Regions from separate parts of the Nocardioides sp. Arc9.136 genome, predicted to be linked through region 2. Evidence: predicted binding sites of a transcription regulator. Region 2 holds the regulator's gene; the other holds the start of a gene.
The links. The regulator LexA, encoded in region 2, represses DNA repair genes until DNA is damaged. The targets are predictions, from matches to a motif close to TCGAACANNTGTTCGA.
Positions count from the first base shown of each region.

Region 1 (8,760 bases), 1.1 Mb from region 2:
CCTGCAGAAGGACTTCGGCGAGGACCGGGTCATCGACTCCCCGCTCGCGGAGTCCGGCATCGTCGGCACCGCCGTCGGCCTCGCGCTGCGCGGCTACCGGCCGGTGGTGGAGATCCAGTTCGACGGGTTCGTCTACCCCGCCTACGACCAGATCGTCTGCCAGGTCGCGAAGATGCACTTCCGCAGCCAGGGCCGCTCGCGCCTGCCGATGGTCATCCGGATCCCGTTCGGCGGCGGCATCGGCGCGGTCGAGCACCACAGCGAGTCGCCGGAGGCGCAGTTCGCCCACACGCCCGGCCTCAAGGTCGTGGCCTGCTCGAACCCCGTCGACGGCTACTGGATGCTGCAGCAGGCCATCGCCAGCGACGACCCGGTGGTCTTCCTCGAGCCCAAGCGGCAGTACCACGCCGACAAGGCCGAGCTCGACGTCCACGCGACCCCCGAGCCGCTGCACGCGTCCCGCGTCGTCCGGCGGGGGACCGACGTCACCGTGCTGGCGTACGGCCCGACGGTGAAGACCGCGCTCAAGGCGGCCGAGGCGGCCTCCAACGAGGGCCGGTCGCTCGAGGTCATCGACCTGCGCACGCTCTCGCCGCTGGACATGGCGCCGGTCCACGAGTCGGTGCGCCGCACCGGTCGCGCCGTCGTCTGCCACGAGGCGCACGTCAACCTCGGCATGGGTGCCGAGCTCGCCGCGCGCATCACCGAGGAGTGCTTCTACTCCCTCGAGGCGCCCGTGCTCCGGGTCGGCGGGTTCGACACGCCGTACCCGCCCTCCCGCATCGAGGAGGACTTCCTGCCCGACCTGGACCGCGTCCTCGACGCCGTCGACCGCTCGCTCGAGTTCTGAGAGGACGACCGTGCCCCACTACCTCCTCCCCGACGTCGGCGAGGGCCTCATCGAGGCCGAGATCGTGTCCTGGAAGGTCAAGGTCGGCGACGTCGTCGACATCAACGACGTCGTCGTCGAGATCGAGACCGCGAAGTCGCTGGTCGAGCTCCCCTCGCCGTACGCCGGCGCGGTCACCGCGCTGCTCGTGCCCGAGGGGGAGACGGTCGCCGTCGGCACGCCGATCATCGCGATCGGCGAGCCCGACGCCGCTGCGGCCTCCGCGGCTCCCGCGCCCGGTGAGCAGCCGGGGGCGTCGTACGCGACCCCCACGCCCGAGATGGAGATCGACCTGTCCAACCCCGCGGCCAGCGGGGGCGGGGAGGGCGAGAGCCTGGTCGGCCGCAACAAGGCCGACCGCGGCCCGCTGCGCCGCCCGCGCAAGGGGTCGGCCTCGCCGTCGACGGAGTCCGCGGCGGCGACCCAGATGCAGGTGCAGGGCGCCTTCGCGCCCGGGGGCGCCCAGTCCGACCCGGTCGTCGAGGCCGACGAGCCGGCCGTCCCGGCCACGCCCGCCCCGCCGCTGCCGGTCGACGAGCGCGTGCTCGCCAAGCCGCCGGTGCGCAAGCTGGCCAAGGACCTCGGGGTCGACCTGACGGCCTGCGCGGCGTCCGGCCCGGACGGCACCGTCACGCGCGAGGACGTCGTCGCCGCCTCGCAGGCCGGGTCGCCGTCGGCCGCGTCGGCTGCAGTCCCTGCGCAGGTGCAGGCCCCGGCCCGCGTTCCCGGGGAGCGCGAGACCCGGGAGCCGATCAAGGGCGTGCGCAAGATGATGGGGGCCGCGATGGTGCAGTCGGCCTTCACGATCCCGCACGTGACCGAGTGGGTCACCGTCGACGTCACCCGCACCGTCGAGCTCGTCGAGCGGCTCAAGGGCCACCGCGAGCTGCGCGACGTGCGGGTCTCCCCGCTGCTCGTCGTGGCGCGCGCGGTGGTGCTCGCCATGCGGCGTACGCCGGAGGTCAACTCCTACTGGGACGACGCCGCGGGCGAGGTGGTGCTCAAGCACTACGTCAACCTCGGCATCGCCGCGGCCACCCCCCGCGGGCTGGTCGTCCCGAACGTCAAGGACGCCCAGGACCTCACCCTGCGCGAGCTGGCCGAGGCGCTCGGTGCCCTCACCGCCACCGCACGCGAGGGACGGACCCAGCCGGCGGAGATGAGCGGCGGGACGTTCACGATCACCAACGTCGGGGTCTTCGGCGTCGACGCGGGCACGCCGATCATCAACCCCGGCGAGTCGGCGATCCTCTGCGTCGGCGCGATCGGCAAGCGGCCGTGGGTCGACGAGGGGACCGGCGAGATCGTCGCCCGCGACGTCACGACGCTGGCGCTGTCGTTCGACCACCGCCACATCGACGGGGAGAAGGGCTCGCGGTTCCTCGCCGACGTCGCCTCGATCCTCGCCGACCCGGCCTCGGCGCTGCTCTTCTAGCCCTCCCACCAGTGCCTCGTGATGCCCGGCGCGCGCCCCGGCGCACGCTGGGCACCACGAGGCGGGTGGGACGGCTCGGACGGCCTGGGCCTGGGGAGGACCGAGTAGGACCGGCCCGGTCGGGGTAAGCGGACGAGGTGAGCGACGACGGGTACCCCGAGGTCGGGGAGCGGCTGGGTTCCTACAGCGTCGGTGCGCGGATCGGCACCGGCGGGATGGGCTGGGTCTTCGAGGCCCTCGACACCCGGCTGAACCGGCAGGTCGCGCTCAAGGTGATCGCCCCGCAGCTCGCCGGCGACGAGGGCTTCCGGGAGCGGTTCGTGCGCGAGGCGCAGGCGCAGGCCTCCCTGGACTCCCCGCACGTCGTCCACGTCTACGAGCACGGTGACGTCGACGGGCGGCTCTACCTCGTCACCCAGCACGTCCCCGACGGCGACCTCGCCGGCCAGCTGCGGGCCCACGGCGCGCCGCCGCGCGAGGCCGCGGTCGACATCGTCGCCCAAGTGGCGGCCGGGCTGGCCGACGTCCACGCGGCCGGGTTCGTCCACCGCGACGTCAAGCCGTCGAACGTCCTGCTGCGGCGACGCGAGTCCGGCGTCACGGCGTACCTCGGCGACTTCGGGATCGTCCGCGAGGCCGGCGCCGACCACACCGCGACCGCGGCGGGCACGGCCGGCACGCCCGGGTTCATGGCACCCGAGCTGCACAGCGGCGCCAAGGCCGGCCCGCGCACCGACGTCTACTCCCTCGGCTGCCTGCTCTGGACCACGCTGACCGGATCCCCGCCGTACGACGGCTCCTCGGAGTGGGAGGTCGTCACCGCCCACCGCGAACGGCCGGTGCCGCAGCTGCCCGACGACGGCTCGCTGGCCGAGGGGATCAACGGCGTGCTCCGGCGGGCGATGGCGAAGGACCCGGCGGAGCGGTACGCCGACGCCGCGCCGATGCGCGACGACCTCCGAGCGCTCCTGGCCCTGCCCGCGGAGGGGCACGTCGTGCCGGTCGAGGCCGTCGACCCGCCCGTCGCCGCGCCGCTCCCACCGCCACGGAACGCCAGGCTCAAGATCGCCGCGGTCGTGGTCGCGCTGCTCGTGCTCGCCGCGGCGGCCGTCGCGGTGTGGGCGCTCACCTGGGGCGACGACGACGACCCGGCCTCCTCGGCACCGTCGGCAGGAGCGGGAGCGGGGCCGGCGGACCCGGTGGGCCGCGGTGCCGTCGCCAGCATCGCCACCGCGCTCCTCGAGCAGGGCGAGGTGACCCCGGCGGTCGCGTCCTGCGCCGCCGAGACCTGGGTCGAGCAGGCCGGCGTGGACCGCCTGCGGGCCGAGGGCTACCTCGACGAGCAGCTCGCGTACGTCGACCGGCCGGCCTCCGAGGTCTCCGCCGACATGCGCTCGGCGATCGCCACCGCCGTCGCGGCCTGCGGCGGCACGACGGCGGACTGACCCCCGTCGGCGCTCAGGCGTAGCGCCGGGCGCGGTCGGCGGGGCTGCCCGGCCCCGCGTCCAGGAGCGCGGCCAGCTCGTGCTCGAGCGCGGCGCCGACCCGCCGGCAGAACGCCTCGGGCTCGTCGGCGGCGTCGGGTCGCTCGGCGACGATCCGGTCCACGATGCCCAGCCGGTGCAGGTCGAGGGCGCGGACCTGCTGCTTGCGCGCCATCTCGGGTGCGTGGTCGAGGTCGCGGTGGACGATCGCGGAGGCCCCCTCCGGCGGCAGCGGGGAGAGCCAGGCGTGCTGGGCGGCGACCACCCGGTCGGCGGGCAGCAGGGCGAGCGCGCCGCCGCCGTTCCCCTCGCCGAGCATGAGGCACAGGGTCGGTGCGTCGAGCGTGACCAGGTCGGCGAGGCTGCGCGCGATCTCGCCGGCGAGCCCGCCGTTCTCGGCGTCGGGGGAGAGGGCGGCGCCCTGGGTGTCGATGACCGTCACCAGCGGCAGGCCGAGCTCGGAGGCGAGCCGCATGCCGCGGCGCGCCTCGCGCAGCGCGCCCGGACCCATCGGGTGGTCGGCGGTCTGGCCGCGGCGGTCCTGGCCGAGGAACACGCACGGCGCCTGCCCGAACCGGACCAGCGCGATGAGCAGGCCAGGGTCCTGCTCGCCCTGGCCGGTGCCGTTGAGGGGCACGACCTCGGAGGCGGCGTACTTCAGCAGCCGGCGGACGCCGGGGCGGTCCGGCCGCCGGGAGCGGGTGACCGCGTCCCATGTCTCGACGTCCGGGACGGTGCCGGCCGCGGAGTCGTCGGCTGGGGAGGGGACGGGCGTGATGCCGTGGCGCGGGGCGAGGATGACGCCCAGCGCCCGGTCGAGGATGCCGGCGATCTCCTCCGGCGCGACGACGGCGTCGATGATGCCGTGGGCGTAGAGGTTCTCGGAGGTCTGCACACCCTCGGGGAACGCCTTGCCGTAGAGCGCCTCGTAGACCCGCGGGCCGAGGAAGCCGACGAGCGCGCCGGGCTCGGCGACGGTCACGTGGCCGAGCGAGCCCCACGACGCCATGACGCCGCCGGTGGTGGGGTGGCGGAGGTAGACGAGGTACGGCAGGCCGGCCGCCTTGTGCGCGGCGACGGCCTGGCTGATCCGGATCATCTGCACGAACGCCGGTGTGCCCTCCTGCATCCGGGTCCCGCCGCTCACCGGCGCGGCCAGGAGCGGGAGGCGCTCGCGGGTGGCGCGCTCGATCGCCGCCACGAGCCGGTCGGCGCTGTCGCGGCCGATCGACCCCGCCAGGAACCGGAACTCCCCGACGACCACCGCGACCCGCCGGCCCTTCATCAGGCCCTCGCCGGTCAGCACGGACTCGTCGACGCCGCTCTTCTCCTCCGCCCGCCGCAGCTCCGCGGCGTACTCCTCCGAGACGCCGGTCCGTTCCGGGGCGGTGTCCCACGAGGTCCACGACCCCGCATCGAGCACGAGGTCGATCAGTGCGGCTGCGTCAGGTCGGCCCATGGCCGTGCAACCTAACGGCCGGGCCGGTGTGGGCGAGACCGCGACCCGCTGGTCGAGCAGCGAGCGCGAGCGAGCGTCGTCGAGACCCGGTGAGGTACGCAGGGCGTCAGGTGGTCGCCGGGCCGCCGGGCGGGCTCGGCGCGAGGCTTCCTTCTTGGAGTCGTGTGGTTGCGCGCCGCTGTGGTCGAGGTCCTGGTCGCGCCTGCTTCTCGGCCCACGGTCGGCGGGGGTCGACCGCTGTGGTCGCGGAGGTGGAGGAGGGAGTCGCTCCACTCGGCCTAGGGCCGTCGGTGGAAGGCGACCTTCCCGCCTTGCAGGTGGGTGGTGTCGTAGGCCGGGTCGTGGATGCGGGCGTGGTGGCGCGGGCAGAGGTTGCGGGCGTTGGCCAGGTCCGTGGCGCCGCCGGTGGACCAGGGTTGGTCGTGGTGGGCGTGGCAGAGGTGGGCGGGCCAGTCGCAGCCTTCTGCGGTGCAGGTCGGCTGGGTGAGGTTCAAGGCTCTGCGTTGGGCACCGGTGAAGAGCCTCGCGGTGCGGCCGAGGTCGAGCAACTCTGACTGAGTGCCGAGGACAGCGGGGATCAGTCCTGCCTCACAAGCCAGCCGTCGCGCCTGGGCGGCGGAGATGGTGGCGCCGTCGTCGAGGACACCCGGTGCGAGGCCGCCGAGGAGCGAGGCGAAGTCCATCGTGACGACGACTGAGGCGTTGAGGCCGCCGAGCTTCGGAACCGAGGAGGCGGTGGGGAGGCGTTCGAGGAGCTCGCAGAACGCGTCACCCATCCGCTCCGGTGACGGGCGGCGCTCGACCGCCTCGGGCGCGCCTGGTTCCTGGGTGGCGGCCTGGTGCTTCGGCGCCGCGAACGCCAACAGCGTCTTCTTGAGCATGGCGCCGTGCAGCTCGGGGAGCTTGAACTTCCCGACCACCGACCCGCGCCCGTCGGGGCTCATCGTCAGCCAAGCGGTCTCCCGAGCGAGGCGCTCCTCGGCCTTCAGGGCCTTGGCGTCGCGTGCTTCACCGATCTCGGGTGCGACGACGGTGAGGACGTGCTTGGCCAGGATGCGCAACGACTTGGGGTCACGGTGCCGCGCCTCGGCCAGCAGGTGCTGCTCGGCACGGAGCGGGATGGTCGGGTCGTCGAGGTCGGCGGGGAGCTTGTCGAGGCACTCGGTGATCACCCGAGCGTGGTGCACCGACACCTCGCCCTCGGCGAAAGCGGTGGCCGTCGGGCTGTGGCGGTCGAGGGACTCGGCCAGCCGCATGCGGTGCTTCGCAGCGGGACGGGTCTGATGCGTTTCGGTCGCCCACCAAGCGGCGGTGTCGGTGGCGCCGACCCGTTCGCCGGCGTGACGGCGTTCGGCCTCGGCGGCGAGCCGGAGCTCGAGCGCCTCGACGCGGGCGCGGAGGCGGGCAGCCTCGAGAAGGGTCGCCGCGACGTCGTCGTCGGACATCGACCACAGGTGGACCTCGTGGGCTCGGTCGAGGCGGGTGTGGGACTTCGCGACGGCGCGGGACACCACGTGCGCGCTGCGTCGGGAGTCCTTGGCCATGGGTCTACTCAAGCACCGACCACCGACAGTCAGACGCATGTTTCCCCAGGTCAAACCACATTATGGACCACGAGTTCGGGAACTTCTCGCCGGCCCCGGAGGCTCGAGGCCCTGCGCGCCTCACTGGGTCTCGACGACGCCTCGCCGGGGCTCGGCTGCTCGACCAGCGGGGGCCGACCTGATACCCGGGAGACCGCCGCGTCCACCCGCCGTACCTCTCCCGTAGCTGCCCCCACCGCAACCACCTATGGCCCGGAAGTCGGAGACGAGTGCCCGAGGCCTGCGCGCCTCGGCGGGGCTCGGCTGCTCGTCCGAGCTGGACGGCGGGGTGTCACAGGGCGGCGAGGACGGCGGCCTCCTCGTCGCGGGTGAGGCCGGTGACGGGGGCGTCGGGGGTGGCGCGGAGCCAGGCGAGGGTGTCACGGGCGGTGTCCTCGACCGGGCGGACCACCAGGCCGGCGTCGAGGGAGGGGTCGGCGTCGTGGGCGACGAGGCCGTCGTACTCGGGGCGCGGCAGCCAGAGCGGGAGCGACCGTGGGCCGGCCCACGGCTCGACGCCGTGGGCCTCGAGGGCGTCACGGGCGGTCCAGCGCAGGAGCGCGTCCCCGCCGCCGCTGCCGAGGGCGACGGCGGCGAGGAGGTCGCGGACCGGGGTCGCGGGCCCGACGCCGTCGAAGGTCCCGGTGGTGCGGCGCTCGGCCAGCGTGACGAGCCAGGCGGCGAGGTCGCGCACGTCGACGACCTGCACCAGGTCGTCGGGGTCGCCGGGGGCGAGGACGGTGGGGTGGGTGTCGACCGCGGCGAACCGGGCCGGCCAGTAGGTGAAGCGCCCCGTCGGGTCCCCCGGCCCGACCACCAGGCCGGGACGGACCACGGTGGAGGACCGGGCGCCGGCGCGCACGATCGACTCGCACGCGACCTTCATCGGGCCGTAGGCCTCCATGTCGACCGACAGGTCGGCGTCCTCCCGGTGCGGCTCGCGCAGCGGCAGCGAGCCGGGCGTGCCGCCGGGCGTCGACTCGTCGGCGTACACGTTGATCGTCGAGACGAACACCCAGTGCGCCTCCGGTGTCGCGGCCACCGCCGCCCGCACCCACGAGGGGTGCCGCGCCACGTCCACCACCGCGTCGTACGTCGCCGCGTCGGCCTGCAGCGTCTCCGGCAGCGGCTGCGTCCGGTCGAGCTCGACGTGGTCGGCCCCGTCCGGCACGGGTCCGGACCTCCCGCGGCACGCGCACACCACCTCGTGGCCGCGGGCCAGCGCCTCCTCCGCCACCGCGCGCGAGAGGAACACCGAGCCGCCGAGCACCAGGAGCCGCATGACCCCACCGTGCCCGCCCGGACGGGGCGGGGGACAGGGGTTCCGCCGAGGGCGAACGGTCCACCACGCGGTCGCCCCGGTTCAATGTCGAGTTTTTCGATCGACTATGCGTAGTATCCGGAGCGACCTGATCGGGACACCCGACTTTCGCCATCCGGAGGAACCCATGCCACTCCTGTCCGCACGCCGGCGCCTGCCGGCACTCCTCGCCACGGCCCTGGTCGGCCTCGTCGGAGCCACGGCCACGGCCTGCGGCGGCTCCGCGGGGGCCGACGGCGGCGGCGAGGTGACGACCATCCGCTACCAGTCCGGCGCCGGCTCGCTGGACCCGCTCGAGCTGGCCGACGCCCTCGGCTACCTCGACGGGCTGACCCTCGACAAGGTCGGCGACGTCCAGGGCGGTCCGGAGAGCCTCCAGGCGCTGGCGACCGGCCAGATCGACATCTCCGCCTCGGCGTTCTACGGCGCGACCGCGAAGCTCGTCGCGAGCGGCGTGCCGATCAAGGCCGTCGTGTCGACCTACGGCTCCAACGACGAGGTCAGCGCCTCGGTCGTCACGCTCGAGGACTCCGGTGTCCGCGAGGCCGAGGACCTGGTCGGCAGGAAGGTCGCGGTGAACACCCTCGGC
Region 1 is NZ_CP113431.1:4,170,933-4,179,692, reverse strand. It holds gene OSR43_RS20150 (alpha-ketoacid dehydrogenase subunit beta) at 1-850, shown strand, start outside; gene OSR43_RS20145 (dihydrolipoamide acetyltransferase family protein) at 861-2,324, shown strand; gene OSR43_RS20140 (serine/threonine-protein kinase) at 2,462-3,769, shown strand; gene OSR43_RS20135 (carboxyl transferase domain-containing protein) at 3,783-5,267, opposite strand; gene OSR43_RS20130 (HNH endonuclease signature motif containing protein) at 5,546-6,811, opposite strand; gene OSR43_RS20125 (NAD-dependent epimerase/dehydratase family protein) at 7,143-8,132, opposite strand; gene OSR43_RS20120 (ABC transporter substrate-binding protein) at 8,299-8,760, shown strand, end outside.
Region 1: OSR43_RS20130 (HNH endonuclease signature motif containing protein) is a predicted target of LexA. The motif match lies at 6,875-6,890, and genes of this name have one in related genera.

Region 2 (8,760 bases):
AGATGTGGTGGAACCGTACGCCGGGGTGGAGCGGGGCGCAACCTGATCGGCGTGTCTCGCCGGAAGTCCGTGGGGACCGGTCCGGACCACTCCGCGTACCCGCAGGTCAGACGGCTGCACGGTCACCCGGCGACAGGCGCGGTCGCTTCCGCGGCGGCGTGCTCGGTGGCGTCGTACCGGAGCCGGAGGGTGCGCCCGCCGGTGCGCTCGGCCACCACCTCGAGGGTGTTTGGCAGGGAGGCCCGCTTGCCCGTGGTCAGGTCGCGGGCCACGACGCTCCCCCGGCGACACGGCACGGCGCTCCCCCCGAAGCCGTAGCCGCCGTCCTCGTCGCTCGCCTCCACCGCCAGGCTCCACCTGGTCCCGGGGCGGCAGTGGACGTGCGCCCGCGTGAGCCGCCTCCGCGGCCCCGGCGTGGCGACGACGACGCCGGTGCGGCGGTCGCCGACCACGACGAGGTCGTCGGCCTCGGAGTACGCCACCGAGCAGGCGCCGCCGCTCGGCGCCCCGAGGTCGAGCACGCCACCGATGCCGGAGCCGTCCACCTCGAAGGTCGTCTCGAACCCGTGCCGGCGGGCCCGCACCGACACGCGCGTGTCGTTCGTGTCGTCGACGCCCACCTCGAGCAGGTGCTCACCGCGCCAGCGCCCGTTCGCGATCCCGCGCGCCCGGACCGTCACCGTGGTGGTCTCCGGCCCGACGTCCTGGCGCAGGACGACCCGACCGTGCCGGACGCAGTCGCCGCGGACGGTGACGGTGCGCTCAGTCACGGTGCGCTCGGTGGCGGTGCGCTCGGTGGCGGCGGGGGACGTCGGGTCACCGGGCGCGGCGGTCGCCGCGGGGGCGGCGGTGGCGGTGGTGCCGGCGAGCAGGAGGGCGAGGGCGGCGAGGCGGGCGGAGCGGCTCATAGGTCCATCCTGCGCCCCGCTCAGCCCGGCGACGAGCCGTCCGACGAGCCACCCGGGACGCCGCAGATCATCGCCAGGTCGCGCCACCACGAGAGCCGGTTGGGGCGGCCGTCGTAGTCGCGGCGCTGGTTGGCGCCCGACGGCCCCGGGAGCACGAACACCTGGGCCGGACCGACGTACCAGTCCTGGACGCCGAGGTGCGGGCGACCGCGACGGCCCAGCGCCTTCGAGGCCTCGTGGGCGGCGCCCTTGCCGGTGATTGCCAGCCACTCCGGCTCCCACTGCTCCACCTGCTCGACGAGCCGGTCGATCTCCACCCAGCGCGGGTCCCAGTGCCCGACGAGGTCGGTGAGGCCGAGCGCGGTGCCGGCGACCGGCTCGGCGAGGAGGCGGTCCTCGTGCGGGGCGAGCTCGCGCGGGGTGAAGCCGGCCAGGTGGAGCGACTGCCAGAAGCTGTTGCCCGGGCCCTCGTAGTAGTGGTCGCGGTGCTTGGTGCTGGCCGCACCGGCCAGGCCGCAGAAGACCGCGACCGGCTCGGGCGCCACGATCGGCGGGAGGACCATCACCACGCGCGGCCGGTGACCAGGCCGTCGACCGGGCACACGTTCCGAGCAGGTCCCCCGCGGGCACCGGCGTCGACATGGACGCTCTGCGCGGGCTGCTCGGCCTGGTCGTGCTGGTGCTGGTGGCCGTGGCCTTCTCCAAGCACCGGCGCGGGATCTCCTGGCGCACGGTCGGGGTCGCCCTGGCCCTCCAGGTCGCCTTCGCAGCACTGGTGCTGCGGTGGGGGCCCGGCGAGCGGGCGCTGGACTGGCTCTCGGACCGGGTGGCCGCGCTCATCGGGTACGCCGAGGAGGGCACGGCCTTCGTCTTCGGCCCGCTGACCGAGGTCGGCGAGGAGGGCGAGACGGTCTTCGCGCTGTCGGTGCTGCCGGTGATCGTGTTCCTCGGCGCGCTGGTCGGGTTGCTGTACTACCTGCGGGTCGTGCAGTGGGCGACGTACGTCGTCGGCGGCGCGCTGTCCTGGCTGCTGCGGGTGAGCAAGGTGGAGTCGCTGTACGCCGGCACGGTGGTCTTCCTCGGCCAGAGCGAGGCGCCGCTGATGATCGCGCCGTACCTCCGCTCGCTGCGCAAGGGCCAGCTCTTCACCGTGATGGCCGCCGGGTTCGCCGCGGCGGCCGGCTCGACGCTCGTGGGCTACTCCCTGCTCGGCGCGCCGCTGGAGTACCTCCTGGCCGCGACCGTGATGAACGCTCCCGCCGCCCTGCTGATGGCCAAGATCATGTGGCCCGACAGCACGCCGGACGAGCCGTTCGAGGCCGCCCGCGCGGGGGACGACCGGGAGGTTCCCGACCTCGACGAGCTCGACGTGCGCAGCGTGCGCGACACCGAGTCCCGCAACGCCATCGACGCCCTCGGCCGCGGCGCGATCGCCGGCGGCCGGATCGCGGTGACGGTGGGCGCGCTGCTGATCGCCTTCATCGCCCTGATCGCGCTGGCCAACGGCATCCTGGGCGCGGTCGGCGGTTGGTTCGGCGCCGAAGGGCTGACCTTCGAGAAGATCCTCGGCTGGGCGCTCGCGCCGCTGGCCTGGCTGCTGGGCGTGCCGTGGTCGGAGGCGGTCGACGCGGGCTCGTGGATCGGTCAGAAGACCGTGCTCAACGAGTTCGTGGCGTACGCCGACTTCGGCCCGCAGGTCGACTCGCTCTCGCCGGTGACCGTCGCGGTGGTGACCTTCGCGCTGGCCGGCTTCGCCAACATCTCCTCGATCGCCATCCAGATCGGCACCATCGGCTCGCTCGCGCCCGAGCGCCGCTCGGCCGTCGCGGAGCTGGGCCTGCGGGCACTCCTGGCCGGCAGCCTCGCCAACCTGTCCAACGCCGCCATCGCGGGCGTGGTCATCGGCATCGGGACCTAGCGGCCCGACGCGGCGCGAACGGCCTCAGCCGGCGGCGACCGCGTCGGTGCGGGCGTAGGTGCCGAGCTCGAGGGTGAACCAGACGGTGGTGCCGGTGACGTCGCGCTCGGATCCCCACCGCTGGGAGAGGGCGTCGACCAGCTGCAGGCCGCGGCCGTAGACGCGCAGCGGGTCGAGGTCCTCGGAGGGGTGCGGCTCGCCGCCGACGGCGGGCTTGCCGAGGCCGCCGAGGTCGCGGACGGTCACCGTCAGCACGCCGTCGTCCAGCACGACCCGCAGCTCCGATGCCGTGCCCGCGTGGACGACCGCGTTGGTCACCAGCTCCGAGAGGCACAGCTGCGCGTCGTCGACCGGCTCGTCGTCGACGCCCCAGGCGCGTAGGTGCTCGCGGAGGAACCGCCGCGCGGCGCCCGTCGCCCGCGGGTCGCCCTCGAGCAGCACGCTGGTGGTCAGCGCGCCCTCCGGGATCGCCGGCTCCTCGGGCACCGCGTCGGAGCCCTGGCGCCCGGAGACCAGCCGGACCCGGCGTACGGCGTCCGAGGCGCGGCGGGCCAGCTCGGTGAGCGCGGCGACCCGCGCGGCGTCGAGCGCCTCGGCGTCGGAGAACCAGACCAGCAGGCCACCGATCGGCGAGCCGGTCCCCGGCAGCGGCACGGCCGCCAGCGCCCGCACCTCGCGCTCGCGCTGGGCCTCCAGCAGTGCGACGTACCGACCGGTGAAGTCCTCGAGCCGCCCGTGCACCGCCTCACCGGTCCGCACGACGGTGGTCAGCGGTACGTCGTCGTAGGCGTCGATGTGGCACCAGCGCAGGTCCGCGGGGTCGGCTGCCGCCGCGCTGTCGACGAAGCGCAGCCGGCGACCACCGCCCTCGCTCAGCGCCAGGGCGGCGCGCTGCACCCCGTCGTGGGCCCCGACCCGGGCCAGGACCGACCGGGCGACGTCGTCGACGTCGTGGGCCTGCGGGAGCGCTCCGTCCGGGTGGTACGACTGCGGAGTCGACGCACCGGGAGCTCCACCCGGCGCCGACGACGTCCCCACTTCGCCCTGCACGAGGCACAGCGTAAAGCCTCCGAGCCGATCCGGCTCGGCACGATCACCGCGTCGCGCCCGACGGGCCGGAACCGGGGGCCGACGACCTGCGGGTCGACTGCACCCGGCCGCCACCGATCAGCGATGATGTGCCACGTGGCGACGGGCAAGCGGGCGGGCGCACGGCGGGGCGACAAGCGCCGTGCCGGTTTCTCCCCGCGCCTGGCCCTCCTCGCCCTCGGCATCACCCTCCTGGTGGTCGCCTGGGGCTACCTGGTCTACGCCGCGATCGACTTCGGCGCGACCGCGCGTGGCGGCGAGTCCGGCGCGTGGGCCTTCCTCGCCCTGGCCTCGGTCGGTGCCGTCGCCTGCCTGTTCGTCGGACTGATGCTCGTCGCCCGACTGCTCCGCGAGCTCGGCATCACCTCTCCCCCGGCCTCCCGCGAGCCGCGGTCGGAGCAGCAGCAGCCCGCCGCTCCCGGCGGGCGGCGCGCCGCTCGCTGACCCGCTCGCCGAGCCGCTCCCGGGACGGGTCGAGCCTGCTCGATCTTGTTGAGTGGGCGTCGTCGAGCGGTCCCGGCGGGCGACATTTCATCGGCCGGCCGCTGAACCTGTCGGTTGGCCGATGAAGTTTCAGCGGCCATCCGGGAGCTTCATCGGCTGGCCGCTGAAACTTCCGCGGCCGCGCCGGCGAGCGCGTCCGGAGACGCCGCAGGGGCGGGGCCGCGAACGGCCCCGCCCCTGTCTTCCCCGGATCGCCAGCCGGGGTCGAAGCGGCTGGCGACGTCTGTGTCGGTGCTGGCGAGTGCCTTACTGCACCGGGACGATGAGGCGCTGGCCCGCGGCGAGCACCGCGGAGTCGAGGGCGTTCAGCCGCTCGATGTGGGTCATCATCTCGCGCACCTCGCCGTCCTCGGCGAGGTCGGCGGCGATCCCCCACAGGGTCTGGCCGGTGCCGACCATCACCACGCGGGTCGGCTCGGGGGTGCCGGCCTCGTCGGTGGCCACCGAGCCTGCCGCGATGGCCAGGCCGAGGCCGAGCACGATCGCGAGCGCCAGGAGGAACACCACGAGCCGGCCCCGGCGGGTGAGCCGCACCTGGCCGGAGCGGCGGGTGCTGCCGGTCGTGCGCGGCAGGGCGGTGGGGGTGGCGGTGATGGTGCTCATGGGGACCTCCTGGGGAAGTGGCGGTCAGCCTCGGGTCGTGTCGATCTCGGTCTGAGCAGATGTCTAACCGCGGCCACCGACAGTGGCTGGCCCGGTTGACGATCGAGCAGACGTTCGATCGAACATGTGTACGACCGTAGAGCACGTGTTCGAACAGTTCAAGGACCTGGGCGAACAAATGTTCGAAGGAACCGACCCGCCTCCCCGGCGACTACCGCAGCCGGCGCCTGCCCTGGGCCGCGAAGACCGCGAGCGCCGGCCCGGACACCGAGGGGGCGAGCTGGCCGACGCGCATCGCGGCACCACGCCACCCGGGGAGGGTCCGCAGGACCCGGCGGGACCCGACCAGGTCGACGGCCGCCTGCGCGGTCTCCGCCACGCCCAGCATCCGGCCTCCCGAGGCGACGAGCTGCTTGCCCATCCCGTCCTCGCGCATCGCGGCGACCATGTCGGTGGCCACGCCGTCGGGGCACAGGGCGTGCACCCGCACACCCCGCGGCGCCTCGAGGGCGACCGAGGAGGCGAGCGAGACGACCGCGGCCTTGGTCGCGGCGTACAGGGAGAGGCCGGGGACGGGACCCAGGCCCGAGAGGGACGCGGTGAGGACCAGGTCGCCGCCGCGCGGGCCGAACGCGGCGAGCGCCGCGCGGGTGCTCCAGACGGCGCCGAGCAGGTTGACCTCGACGAGGCGGCGGACCTGCTCGTCGGTCAGGTCCGCGAGCTTCCCGTCGTCACCCACGCCGGCGTTGGCGAACCACGCCACGAGCGCGCCGTGCCGCGCGGCCGCCTCGGCAGCGGCGGTGTGCGAGGCGGCGTCGCGGACGTCCTGGCCGAGGCCCTCGGCGGCGCCGATCTCGGCCGCGGTGCGCGCCGCGCCCTCGGCGTCGATGTCGGTGACCACGACGCGGTGCCCGCGCGCGACCATGAGCTCGGCGATACCGCGGCCGATGCCGCGGGCCGCTCCGGTGACGACACAGCTGGTGGGTTCCATGCACGCATCCAAGCAGCGGCCCGGGCCGGGCGCCCACCGCGCGACACACCTTCGAACAGGTGTTTGAACACGGCCCGCGGAGGCTCTACCGTGCTGCCAGCAGCACCCCTCGTCCTCGCGCATCCCGGAAGGCACTCCACCCATGGCGAAGAACCCCGGTCCCAAGGTCTCCGAGCTGCCCGACGGCGCACCCGACGTGACCGGCCTGACCCCTCGTCAGACCCGGATCCTCGCCCACATCCGCGACAGCATCGAGGGCCGCGGCTACCCGCCGAGCATGCGCGAGATCGGCGACGCGGTGGGCCTGACCAGCTCCTCGAGCGTGGCCCACCAGCTCAAGGTCCTCGAGGAGAAGGGCTTCCTCAAGCGCGACCCGCACCGCCCGCGGGCGCTCGAGGTGTTCCTGCCCGAGGTGATGGCGGCACGGCGCGCGATGTCCAGCGGTGAGGAGGCCTCGGTCGACGAGACGGGCGTGGGCGACGTGCTGCCCGAGGCGCAGTACGTCCCGATGGTCGGCCGGATCGCGGCCGGCGGCCCGATCCTCGCCGAGGAGCGCGTCGAGGACGTCTTCCCGCTGCCCAAGCAGCTGGTCGGCGACGGCCAGCTGTTCCTGCTCGAGGTCGCCGGCGACTCGATGGTCGACGCCGCGATCTGCAACGGCGACTACGTCGTCATCCGGCAGCAGCCGACGGCGAACAACGGCGAGATCGTGGCCGCGATGATCGACGGCGAGGCGACGGTGAAGACCTTCCAGCGCAAGGACGGCCAGGTGTGGCTGCTGCCGCACAACGCGGCGTACGACCCCATCGACGGCACGCACGCGACCATCCTGGGCAAGGTCACCGCGGTCCTGCGGCGCGTCTGAGCGCACCGCCGGTCCCGGGCCCTACCGGACCGCGGCGCGGCTGATCGGGGAGAAAGGGCCCGGTCGGGTGGCGCCTCACCCCCAAGAATGGGCAAACGGGGGGCGACTCGGGGGTAAGCCGGATGCTTCTCGGGGGTGGGATACGGCAATGTTGGAGCCGTGAGTCTCCCCAGCAGCACCACGAGGCACCCGCGCCTGCGGCGTGGCGTGGCCGAGCTGGCGCTCATCCTGACCCTCTACGTCGTCTACAGCGGGTCCCGGCTGTTCGCCGACGACGCCCTGGGCCCCGCGCTCACCCGGGCACGCGAGCTGCTCGACGTGGAGCGGCTCATCGGCCTGCACTGGGAGGCCTCCCTCAACCAGTTCTTCGTCGACACGCGGGTCCTCGGCCTGCTCTCCAGCTACTGGTACGCCACCGCCCACTACGTGGTCACCGCGATCGCGCTGGTGTGGCTCTACCGCCTCGGCGAGCGGCGCTACGTGCCGGCCCGGCGCGCACTGGTGGCGGCCACCCTGATCGGCCTGGCGCTCTACCTCCTGCTGCCGACCGCTCCCCCACGCTTCGTCGACGGGTACGTCGACGTCCTGTCCCTGCACGCGGCCGACGGCTGGTGGGGGTCCGAGGCATCGGCGCCCAAGGGCCTGGGCGGGCTGACGAACCAGCTCGCGGCCTTCCCCTCCCTGCACGCCGGCTGGGCGCTGTGGGTGGCGGTGGTCGTCCAGCAGCACGCCCGCCGCCACTGGGTCCGCGGCCTGGGCTGGGCCCACGCCCTCATCACCGCGGTCGTCATCGTCGGCACCGGCAACCACTGGGTCCTCGACGCCCTCGCCGGGTGGCTGGTGATCGGCCTGGGGTTCCTGGTCTCGGCACGGCTGGGCCGGCTCGTGGAGCGCCGGCGTGAGCGACCGGACCCCGCGCCGGCCGCCCCGGAGAAGATGGTCCCGACGGGCCATGCGGAGCAGCACGAACCTGCGGTTGGCTGAGCGCTGACCTCGGGACCTCCGGGGAGCGCCCCGGTCGGTGACCCCCGGGCACCGCCGAGCATCCCCGGAGAACTCATGCGTCGCGCACGTCCCCTGGCCGCCCTCGCCCTCGTCCTCGCGACCGGGCTGTCCACGCTCACGGGGGTCACCACCGCCACCGCTGAGGCCCCGGACGGGCGCCCGGACGCCGAGCGCGCGGGGGCGCAGGACTCCTCCGCCCTCCTCGCCCCGGGCACCGTCACCGCCGCGCGCAGCCTCGCCGCCGCGCGGTCCGCCCTGGCCGGGGACGGCCGGGACGCCACCGAGGCCCTGCGGCAGCTGCGCATGGCGCGGCCGGCGCTGGCGCCCGCCGACCGGGCCGCGGCCGGCCGCCTGCTGGCCCGCCCGGCGCAGGACAGGAAGAAGTGCACGGTGGTGTGCGTCCACTGGCGCACGAGCGGCAGGCACCGGGCGAGCGCGTCGTGGGCCAGGAAGGTCCTCGCCACGGCCGGCAGCGTGCACCGCACCTTCGTCGGCGCCGGCTACCGGGCGCCGAAGCGCGACGGCAGGGCCGGTGGCAACGCCAAGACCGACATGTACGTCCAGGACCTCGCCGGTGGTCTCTACGGCTACTGCACCAGCGACCAGCGCACGCGGGCGGAGGACGTGTGGGCCTTCTGCGTCGTCGACAACGACTACCGCGGCTTCCCCACCGGCACCCCGCTGCAGAACCTCCAGGTGACCGTCGGGCACGAGTACTTCCACGCCGTCCAGTTCGGCTACGACTCCTACGAGGACCAGTGGCTCCTCGAGGGCACCGCGGCCTGGGTGGAGGACGAGCTGTTCGACGACGTCGACGACAACCGGCAGTACCTCGCCGCCAGCCCGCTGTCCGACCCCGCCCGCCCCATGGACCGTG
Region 2 is NZ_CP113431.1:826,277-835,036, reverse strand. It holds gene OSR43_RS03960 (hypothetical protein) at 123-908, opposite strand; gene OSR43_RS03955 (mismatch-specific DNA-glycosylase) at 929-1,471, opposite strand; gene OSR43_RS03950 (NupC/NupG family nucleoside CNT transporter) at 1,549-2,826, shown strand; gene OSR43_RS03945 (ATP-binding protein) at 2,851-3,876, opposite strand; gene OSR43_RS03940 (hypothetical protein) at 4,012-4,359, shown strand; gene OSR43_RS03935 (LysM peptidoglycan-binding domain-containing protein) at 4,666-5,022, opposite strand; gene OSR43_RS03930 (SDR family oxidoreductase) at 5,234-6,013, opposite strand; gene lexA (transcriptional repressor LexA) at 6,156-6,878, shown strand; gene OSR43_RS03920 (phosphatase PAP2 family protein) at 7,038-7,862, shown strand; gene OSR43_RS03915 (MXAN_6640 family putative metalloprotease) at 7,938-8,760, shown strand, end outside.